One region of the Kroppenstedtia sanguinis genome, then DNA from elsewhere that is predicted to be linked to it. Evidence: riboswitches for the same ligand, from Rfam matches in the RefSeq annotation. Region 1 holds a riboswitch; the other holds the start of a gene.

The links. A riboswitch is a leader RNA that binds a small molecule or an ion and turns the genes downstream of it on or off. The one in region 1 is predicted to bind thiamine pyrophosphate.
Region 2: linked by a shared signal. The riboswitch ahead of JOD24_RS15500 (MTH1187 family thiamine-binding protein) and the one ahead of JOD24_RS14250 (thiamine phosphate synthase) in region 1 are both predicted to bind thiamine pyrophosphate.

Annotation. Positions count from the first base shown of each region.
Region 1 covers NZ_JBNPXF010000028.1:13,350-18,274, reverse strand. Annotated here, with positions in the region: gene ftsW (putative lipid II flippase FtsW) at 1-666, shown strand, start outside; gene JOD24_RS14260 (thiazole synthase) at 734-1,498, opposite strand; gene thiS (sulfur carrier protein ThiS) at 1,502-1,705, opposite strand; gene JOD24_RS14250 (thiamine phosphate synthase) at 1,765-2,364, opposite strand; TPP riboswitch at 2,447-2,552, opposite strand; gene JOD24_RS14245 (2Fe-2S iron-sulfur cluster-binding protein) at 2,800-3,090, opposite strand; gene JOD24_RS14240 (DedA family protein) at 3,421-4,035, opposite strand; gene JOD24_RS14235 (NADH-quinone oxidoreductase subunit D) at 4,244-4,925, opposite strand, start outside.
Region 2 covers NZ_JBNPXF010000037.1:8,073-12,997, forward strand. Annotated here, with positions in the region: gene JOD24_RS15490 (DUF6338 family protein) at 1-26, opposite strand, end outside; gene JOD24_RS15495 (RluA family pseudouridine synthase) at 333-1,271, opposite strand; TPP riboswitch at 1,457-1,564, shown strand; gene JOD24_RS15500 (MTH1187 family thiamine-binding protein) at 1,664-1,969, shown strand; gene JOD24_RS15505 (ABC transporter permease) at 1,966-2,766, shown strand; gene JOD24_RS15510 (ABC transporter substrate-binding protein) at 2,763-3,779, shown strand; gene JOD24_RS15515 (ABC transporter ATP-binding protein) at 3,782-4,537, shown strand; gene JOD24_RS15520 (MATE family efflux transporter) at 4,789-4,925, shown strand, end outside.

The sequences.
Region 1 (4,925 bases):
GGATCCTGCCTAACCATCATCTTCTGTGCCGGAGCCCGTCTCAAACATCTGCTCCTTCTGGGAGCAACGGGAATTCCCTTTTTCGTGTGGCTCATGACCTCTGAAGATTATCGGGTGATGCGCCTGCTCATTTTCCGAGATCCCTGGAAAGACCCGTCGGGAGATGGATTCCAAACGATTCAGTCCCTCTTTGCCATCGGTCCGGGAGGTCTTCTGGGAAAAGGACTGGGCAACAGTATTCAAAAACTGGCCTATCTACCGATGTCGCAAACAGATTTCATCTTCGCCATCATTGCCGAAGAACTAGGATTTATTGGCGGAACCCTTCTGATCCTTCTTTACATCGCCTTTGTGATCCGGGGGATTCGTATCGCACTTCAAGCCCCAGATTTATTTGGGATGTTGCTGGGGATCGGAATCGTCACCATGTTTTCTCTGCAGACCCTCTTTAACTTGGGAGTGGTAACCGCTATGTTGCCAGTTACAGGGGTCCCGCTTCCTTTTATCAGTTACGGGGGCTCTTCTCTGCTCATGTGTATGTTGGCCGCGGGTATCCTGCTCAATATCTCTCGTCACTCGGTCTCCCAAACCTCACAAAAAAAGTCGGAGCCCAAAAGGGCCCGCCATCTCCACCCCGTCAGTTCACCCGATCCATTCCGGACGTGAGACTCCGGATGGTCGGGTGATTTTTTACACCAGACAGAAAAAAGCCCCCACAGGGGGGCTTTTCCTATCACTTGGGCACTCCTACGACAGGGCTGCTGGCGGCAGCAGTCTCCTTGCAGGGGATGCGGCCGGCTTCAAAACCGAGACGGCCGGCTTGTACCGCCAGTTTCATCGCGTGGGCCATCTGAACCGGGTCATCCGCTCCAGAGACTGCGGTGTTGAGGAGCACACCATCCGCCCCCAACTCCATCGCCCAGGCGGCATCTGCAGGAGATCCGATCCCTGCATCCACGATCACGGGCAAGCGCGTCTGCTGAATAATAAACTTCAGATACATCGGATTCAAGATCCCCTGCCCTGAACCGATGGGGGAAGCTCCCGGCATGATGCCATGGGCGCCTGCCTCTTCCAGTCGTTTGGCCAACACAGGGTCATCGCTGGTGTAAGGGAGCACGATAAAATCTTCCTCCACCAGTTGTTGAGTCGCTTTCAAAGTTTCCACCGGATCCGGGAGCAACCTCTCATCATCCCCGATCACTTCCACTTTCACCATATCACACAGCTGAGAGGCTCGGGCCAAGCGGGCCAAACGAACCGCTTCTTCCGCTGTTTTGGCACCGGCGGTGTTGGGAAGCAGGTGGTATCGGTTCAGATCCAGTTCTTGCAGGAAATTGGGCTCATCAGGGCGGTCTAGATTGACACGGCGCAAGGCAAAGGTCAAAACCTCCGTTTCCGATGCCTCCACCGCCGCGGATTGCACACGAAGGGATGAAAACTTGCCAGTTCCCAACAGCAGTCGGGATTGAAAAGTGTAGGTTCCAATCTTGAGCAAGATTTAACCTCCTCCCACAAATTGAACGATTTCCAGTCGATCCCCTTCCTCTAGCAGGATCTCGCTATATTGATCTCGGTCGAGAATCTCGCGGTTTTTCTCCACCACGATCATGCGGTCGGAGAGTCCTAGATGAGTGATCAAGCTTTCCACATCGCAGATGGACTCCGGTACATCCTGCTGCTTCCCGTTCAATTGAATATGCATGATCCCCCTCCTTCACGGACACGGCTTCCCTTCAACATGGAACAAACATCCTCCCTCACCTATGTAAGGGCCTGCTTCAACTGGCGGGCAGCGGCTGCCGGATCTGGAGCATCAGCGATTGCGGAAATGACAGCCACCCCGGCGCAGCCTGTTGCAGACAATGAAGGAAGCCTTTCGAGAGTGATTCCTCCGATGGCAATCACGGGGACGTTCACTGCCGCTGTCACTTGGCACAGTTGCCGGGTTCCTCTCGGCCTTTGCCCAGGTTTGGAATCACTTGCAAACACATGTCCGAAAAACAGGTATTCGGCTCCCAGCCGTTCCTTCTCTTTCGCAGCCTCCAGGGAGTGAACAGAACATCCTATCCGCCGATGGGATCCTTTCTTGATGAATATCCCAGCTATCGGATGACTTTCCGGGAGATGAACCCCACCACATCCCAGATTTTCCGCTACTTCAGCACTCCCATTGACTGTCAATCGTTTCGGATCCACTCCCCCTTCCCGGATCAGAGTATGTCCCAAGCTCTGAAGCTCTGCAGTGGATGCCCCCGGTTTGCGTAGGTGGATCCAATCCAACCATTCTCTTGCTTTTCGGCAAACTAAGACCCACTCATTCACTGATTTCCGGGGATCCGTCACGAAATGAAGTTCATTCATCCTCCTTCCTCCCCCACTCCATTCATGCAAAAACCGGGACCCCTGTTGGGATCCCGGTTGTACGGTCACATTACATGATCGTCCATGCCGGATCCCACTTTCTTACGCTGGTGCAAACCAGGTCAAGTTCAAAGGGTTGAAGCATCAGGCCTCTCTCAGCACGTCTTCGTGCACCCCTAGTGGAATCATTTAAAAGATGGAGTTTTCTTTATTTTAACAATGGACCCGCAAAGGGTCAAATCCCAGGGCTGTTGATGAACCATAAAGTGGAGGATGAGAACGAAACGATCCTTCCCATTGTGCCCCTATCGTAAAATATGTTTGAGGGGACGGTTACGATCTCTTGCAAAGAGTGCAAAGACTCTTCACCGTCCCACTATCCCGACCTGATTTCCTGACTAAATATGGCTAATCCACACGCCTGGTCAAATCCATTTAATATAATCGCGGTTGTGGGACTTTCAGAGAAACATCTCCATAGATATAAGTCTGACAGGAAAGGCGAAACCCTTTTTCCACCTGCTCCTCTCCCAGGCGCAGTTCCTCCCGGTCGCCTAGCTCACTTAAATTCTCTGCCCCTTCCAGCACGCGGACCCGGCATCGTCCGCAACGGCCGGAGGTGCAGTTAAATGGAATCATGATATTGCGTGAGATCGCTTCAAAAAGCAGGTTTTCCCCTTCTTCACACTCAAATTGGTATTCCTTTGCCCCGATTTTCACTTCCACCTGTGGCAATTTCGTCTCCTCCCACCCTCTCGTTCTTGCTCTATTGCATCAGCCTGGGGCATGGTTTGCCCCTTCATCTCTCCTGGCATACCCCGGTGAGGGACCGATCTGTCCCCTTCCACCTGCCCATCAGAATCCACTTCTGTCTCCTGCTCTATTCCGGCAGCCACAGCCGATCTATCATGGACGAGTTCCATCTTCAGCCCCGAGTCCATACACGTCAGTTGAGGGGCCTTCCTCTTATTTCTGCCACCTTCTCAGTAAAAGATTACAGGGGACTGCCCTCGGTTAACCAAACTCTTCCGCTCTACTAAACAGGGAGGAATCATCTCATTTGCGGAGAGAGTTGTATCGATCATGTTGCACATAAAGAAAACGTGCAATCACAAGGACAAGCACGGGAATCAGAATCCAGAGCGCAATCAAACCGTAACGGTGCATCGCCTGAAACACACTTTCCCATTGGGCCCCTACCAGATATCCAAGACCGATAAACGCCGTACACCAGGTAAAGGCACCGACATAGGCGTAAGAGGCGAATTGAAACGGTGACATCCGGGAGATCCCGGCCATATATGCAGTCACATGCCGCACTCCAGGGATAAAATATCCAAAAAGCAGGACCCAGTTGCCATATTTCCGAAATAAGATTTGTGTCGTTCTCAGCCGTTTTGGTGTGATAAAAAATTTACTCCCGTATCGCTTCAAAAAAGGATAACCCAGTCTGCCCCCCAAATAGTAGCTGACTGTGATCCCACACATAGAACCTGCCACAGCACTCAGAAAAGCAAAGACCAAGTTGAGTTGCCCGATCGATGTAAGATAGCCGATAAAGGTCATCATGATTTCATCGGGCAGGGGCAGTCCGATAATCCCCAGCACTAGGAAGAAGAAAATCCCGAGATATCCGTATTGAGACAGTAGATCCATTACAGTCTGTTCCATGGTTCAACCTCGTTTTCTCGGTACATCAACCCAGGCCCTGAATCGGCATAGGTGTTTATTAAACTCCTCATCTATGATACCAAAGATCTGACAAGCTTGCGAGAACTACGCCGGACGGGCTTCTCTCTCCATTATATGTACAAGAAGGGGGTCCTTTATAACCCAAAATAAAAAAACGGCCTTCCGGCCGCAAAATAGGTTGCCTTTATCAAGCATCCACATCCCCCAAAACGATATCGACAGCACCGAGGATCGCGACCAGATTGGCCACATTTTCACCTTCCAGTAGGTGTGGAAGAATTTGCAGGTTACTAAAGGAGGGCCGTTTCCAATGGAGGCGCCAAGGCTTGTCTTTCCCTTTGCTGACGAGATGGACCCCCAGTTCGCCTCGAGGATTTTCCACCGCTGAGTAGACTTCTCCTGCTGGAGGTCGGATGACTCGCGAAATTTTGGCCATGATTGGCCCATCGGGAATCCTTTCCACTGCCTGCTCCACGATCCGGAGGGATTGTAACATCTCTTCCATGCGAAGATAGAACCTGTCCCGGCAGTCCCCGCCCCTCGCTACCGGTACCTCAAAATCGAAACGGTCGTATATGGAGTAGGGGCGGTCCCTGCGCAGATCCCTTTTGACCCCCGTGCATCGCAGATTGGACCCGGATAAGCCGTATTCCACCGCCGTCCGAGCGTCATAACGGCCCACTCCCTTCACCCGAGCTTGGAAAATCTCGTTTCCCGCTACTAGATCCATATATACCTGATGTTGCTGCCGGAGATAAGTGATGAGGTCCCTCACCTTCTCCAACCAGCCATCCGGCGCATCCCACTTCACACCACCCACCCGCATGTAGTTGTAGGTGAGGCGGGCGCCGCACAGCTCATTGAACAGC
Region 2 (4,925 bases), on a different contig from region 1:
ATATTTTCGAAAATGTTGAGCGACAAGGGACATTTCCCCTTCTAGATGTTCACTTGATTAATAAGGACCTATGTCTTGAACAGAGACTCTTTTCTTTTTAACCAAAACAAAATATTTTTTCAAGTATTTATTTTTGTTACCCCTCGGCATGCACTGAGGGGTAGTGTTTTTATCCACTTTTGTGGATTGTGTCTGATAAATTCATATTCATATTTGGGTACAAAACGGTCGGGATGGGGGCATATTCGATGCCAGCATCTAATGATCCAAAGAGGTTCTGTGTGAACCCAACCCTTCCTCTGATATTTTCATAGTGCTTCTAGTCGTTGCCCTCAACAAGGATTTTTCATTTCCACCGGCAATGGCAGTTCCAGTTCTTTGGCCAGGCGGGTCAGGTCTTTGGGCAGGGGGGAGTGGACAGTGACGGGTTCCCCCCGGAGGGGATGGTGGAAACCGACTTCACAGGCGTGTAGAGCCTGGCGGCGGATGAGGGGGCTGGTACTCCCGTAGAGTCCGTCCCCGAACAAGGGAAAGCCCAGGTGGGAGAAGTGGACGCGAATCTGGTGAGTGCGTCCTGTCTCCAGTTCCACTTGTACCAGGGTGGCCTCCTGGTTTCGGGCCAAGACGCGGTAATGGGTTACTGCGGGATCTCCTGCCGGGGAGACCTGGCGTCGGAGGGGATGGTCTGGATCCCGGTCGATCGCGGCGTCGATCGTTCCTTCTGCCGCCGGGGCCTGGGTTAGGGATCCCTCCAAAAAGGCATAATAGACCCGTTTGAGTCGCTTTTCCCGCAATTGTCGATCCATCAGTTGGTGGGCGTAAGCTGATTTGGCTACCACCAGCAGTCCCGAGGTGTGGCGATCCAGACGGTGGACGGGGCGGACTTTCCCTTCCCATCCCTGCTCTTTCCAGCGGTGGATAATGCCGTGGGCCAATGTTCCTGCCTCGCCGGAATGTACCGGGTGCACGTTGATACCCGCAGGTTTGTCCACTACCATCCAGTCCTCATCCTCATAGGGGACCTCCAAGGGAATCGGTTCCGGTTCCAGATCGGCTTGCTCTCTCGGCCGGACGGCTACCTGAAGCTGGTCTCCTTCTTGGACCACTCGTTTTAGATAGGGCATCTGGCGATTGAGGCGAATGCCTCGGGAACGAGTCAGGCGGTTGATCATCCGGTTGGAGAGGAGGAGCGGGCCCTTCAACACTTCCTCCACCGTTTGGTTGTGCCACTCCTCGGTGATGGTGCAAGTCATCCATTTGTTATGTTGCATTCACATTCCCCACTTTCAAGAAATTCTGATGTATTCGATCCCGGATCCGAGAAGAGACCTGGGGAAAACTTGTTTAGTTCGTACCCTGCTGTTTCTCCATTCTATCCTACCTTTTTTTTCGTTTTTGGCAAGATGGAGCACGGGGAGTTTGTCACCAGATGGGATCTGTGGTATATTGTTTGGCGAAAAGGACAAAGGGGAGCCGGAGGACCGGCTGAGAGGGTGTAGCACAGCACCGACCCGCTGAACCTGATCTGGATGATACCAGCGTAGGGAACATACGAAACATACGGAAGAGGCGGCCGGGAGGGCCGCTGTATGCATACGTATGGAAAACTCGCAATCAATCCGGACAGGGTTGGTTTTTTTGTTTATCCAAAGGAGGGGACCCGATGGCCAATGCCAATGTCAGTCTGCAGATTTTACCCCGAGGGGCAAGTGATGAAGAGGTGTATGCCCGTGTGGACGAAGCAATCCAGGTGATTCAAGCATCAGGTGTCAAATACCGGGTGGGTCCGATGGAGACCACGATGGAAGGAGACTATGATCAGCTGATGGCGATCGTGAAGGAGGCTCAGGAAGCGGTGGTGAAGGCAGGGGGCTCCCGGGTGCTTTCGATCATCAAGGTGGACTATAAACCTACCGGTGTCACCATGGAAGAGAAGACAGGCAAATATGATGCCGGCGATTCCCGATGAAGGCGTGGTGGAGGGATCGGCTGCGGAGGACCCTTCCCCCTCTGTTGACCCTTTTTTTACTGTTGGCAGTCTGGGAAGCCGCTGTCCGCTTGACGAAGGTGGAGACGTGGCTGATCCCTGCTCCCAGCGGCATCGCTACTTCTCTGGTAGAAAGTTGGGATTTGCTATTGCACCATACCGGTTCCACACTGACGGAAGCCGCCCTCGGCTTTGGGTTGGGGATCGGGGTGGCCCTCCTGTTGGCAGTGGGGATTGAACTCTTTCCCTGGCTCCGGCGAGGGGTGTATCCGCTTCTGATCACCTCGCAGACGGTTCCAGTGATCGCCGTCGCTCCCCTCTTGATTCTCTGGTTTGGGTATGGATTGTTGCCCAAGGTGCTGATCGTCGCTTTGGTCACCTTTTTTCCGGTGGTGGTCAGCACCGTGGATGGGTTGCGCTCTGCCGATCGGGACATGGTGCGATTGTTGAAATCCATGGGGGCCGGGGAGTGGCGGGTGTTTCGGATGGTCCGCTTTCCCCATGCCCTGCCCTCCTTTTTTTCCGGAATGAAGATCGCTGCCACCTATGGCATCCTGGGGGCGGTGATCGCCGAATGGTTGGGATCGAGTGAAGGGTTGGGCGTCTTTTTGATCCGTTCGCAAAACTCTTTTGCCGCCGATCAGGTGTTTGTAGCCATCGTAGCCATCACCTTTTGGAGTCTGATTCTGTTCGGATTGGTACAGGTCCTGGCTCGTTGGGCCGCTCCTTGGGCCTATAGGAACCATGAGGAACGTCGGAGAGGAGAGAAAGAAGAATGAACAGATACAGACAGGGGTTCCGGTGGACGGCCTGGCTGTTGGTCTTATCTCTGGTTTTGACCGCCTGCGGGGCTTCAGGTGAAAAAGAGGGGCAAGCGGGCAACAAAAAAGTGACCCTGATGCTGGACTGGGTGCCCAATACCAACCATACCGGGCTGTATGTGGCGCAGGAAAAAGGATATTTCGCCGATGAAGGACTGAAGGTGGAGATCACCGCTCCGGCAGAAACCACAGCTAACCAGCTGGTGGGAGCGGGGAAGGCGGATTTCGGTATCAGCTCCCAGGAGTATGTGCTCCAAGGCCGGGCCCAGGGGGTGCCGATTGTCTCCATCGCCGCCATTCTGCAACATAACACCTCGGGCTTCGCCGCTCCTAAGAAGAAAGGGATCCAGCGGCCGCGGGATTTTGTCGGTAAGACCTATGGCGGTTGGGGAACCCCCATTGAAAACGCCTTTCTGCAGACGGTATTGCGGCTAGATGGGGTGAAGACGAAACAGGCGGAAGATCAAATGAAGATCGTCAATATGGGGGAATCGGATTTCTTTGCTGCCACTCAACGGAATGTGGACTTTTCCTGGATCTACTACGGTTGGACCGGCATCCAGGCGGAGACCCAAGGGGTGGACCTCGACTTCCTGGAACTGAGAAAGCTGGATCCGGTGCTGGATTTCTACACCCCCACCCTGATCACCAACGAACAGATGATCCAAAAGGATCCTGAAACGGTCAAAAAGCTGGTCCGGGCCGTTAGCCGGGGGTATCAATATGCCATTGCCCATCCAGAGAAAGCGGCGGATATTTTGGTGAAGGCAGCCCCCGAGACAGATCCAAAGCTGGCCCGAGCCTCTCAGAAATGGATGAGTCCCAGGTACCAGGAGGAAGCGGAGCGCTGGGGCGAACAGAAGGAAAAAGTATGGGTCGATTTTAACGGCTGGATGTGGAAACATCGGCTGATCGAGAAAAAAATCGATCCCACGAAAGCCTATACCAACGAATTTCTGCCGGAGAAGTGATCATGAAACTCAAACTGGAGGGCTTATCCCATGTCTACCCTACGCCAGAAGGAATGCGGCAAGTGGTGGAAGATATCGATCTGACGGTGGAACCAGGGGAATTTGTTAGCATCATCGGTCCTAGCGGCTGCGGTAAAAGCACTCTGTTCAACCTGATCAGCGGACTGGAACGACCCACAGCGGGGCAGGTGTGGATCGGAGAGGAGGATATTACGGGCCAGACGGGGCACGTCAGCTACATGCCCCAGAAAGATTGCCTGTTTCCCTGGCGCACCGTGCTGGAAAACGCCACCCTGGCTGTGGAGGTGGCGGGCGGTAATAAAAAAGACGCCCGCCGCCGGGCGGAAGAGCTCCTCCCGATCTTTGGATTGGAAAGCTTCGCCCATGAATCTCCCGCCCGCCTCTCTGGTGGAATGAGACAACGAGCAGCGCTGTTGCGGACGGTGATGGCTGATCAGGATCTGTGGTTGCTGGATGAACCAATGGGCGCTTTGGACGCCCTTACCCGGGAACGGATGCAGGATTGGCTTCTCGGCATCCTGAAGCGGTTTCCCCGTACGGTTCTGTTTATTACTCACAGCATCGACGAAGCCATCTATCTCTCGGACCGGGTGGTTGTCCTTACTCCCCGTCCGGCCCGGATCCAGGAGATCCTGCAGGTGGAACTCCCCCGTCCCCGTCGACGGGAGCAACTGGCAACGGAAACCTTCCTCCGCCATAAACAATGGCTGTGGGAAAGATTGAATCAGGGGATGTGAATGAGGCTGCCCCGCAACTTTTGTGGGGTGGTTTTTTACTATTCCGCTGGGGACGATGTTCGAAATCAGCGGCCATGGCAGCCGAAAAAAATCAGGTGAATGTGTGTGTTTATTGATCCGTTTTGAGCTATAATAGATCTGTTAACAAGCGAGTTGGCGGATTTCGCGCACTCCTGGGGTTGGGGGGGCTTTTTTTTTGGTCGTCATGGGGTCCGCCTAACTTGGATATACAGAAGATGAGGTGGTTGTCGATGAGTGATCAGAAGTACCGCGAGTCCACATCGGAGGAAATTGGACAGGAAGAGCACACGGTTTCCCACGAGACGGACAAAACCTATACAGCTTCCATGCAACCTTCTGTTCCCGGCGGTCGAACCACTACCAACAA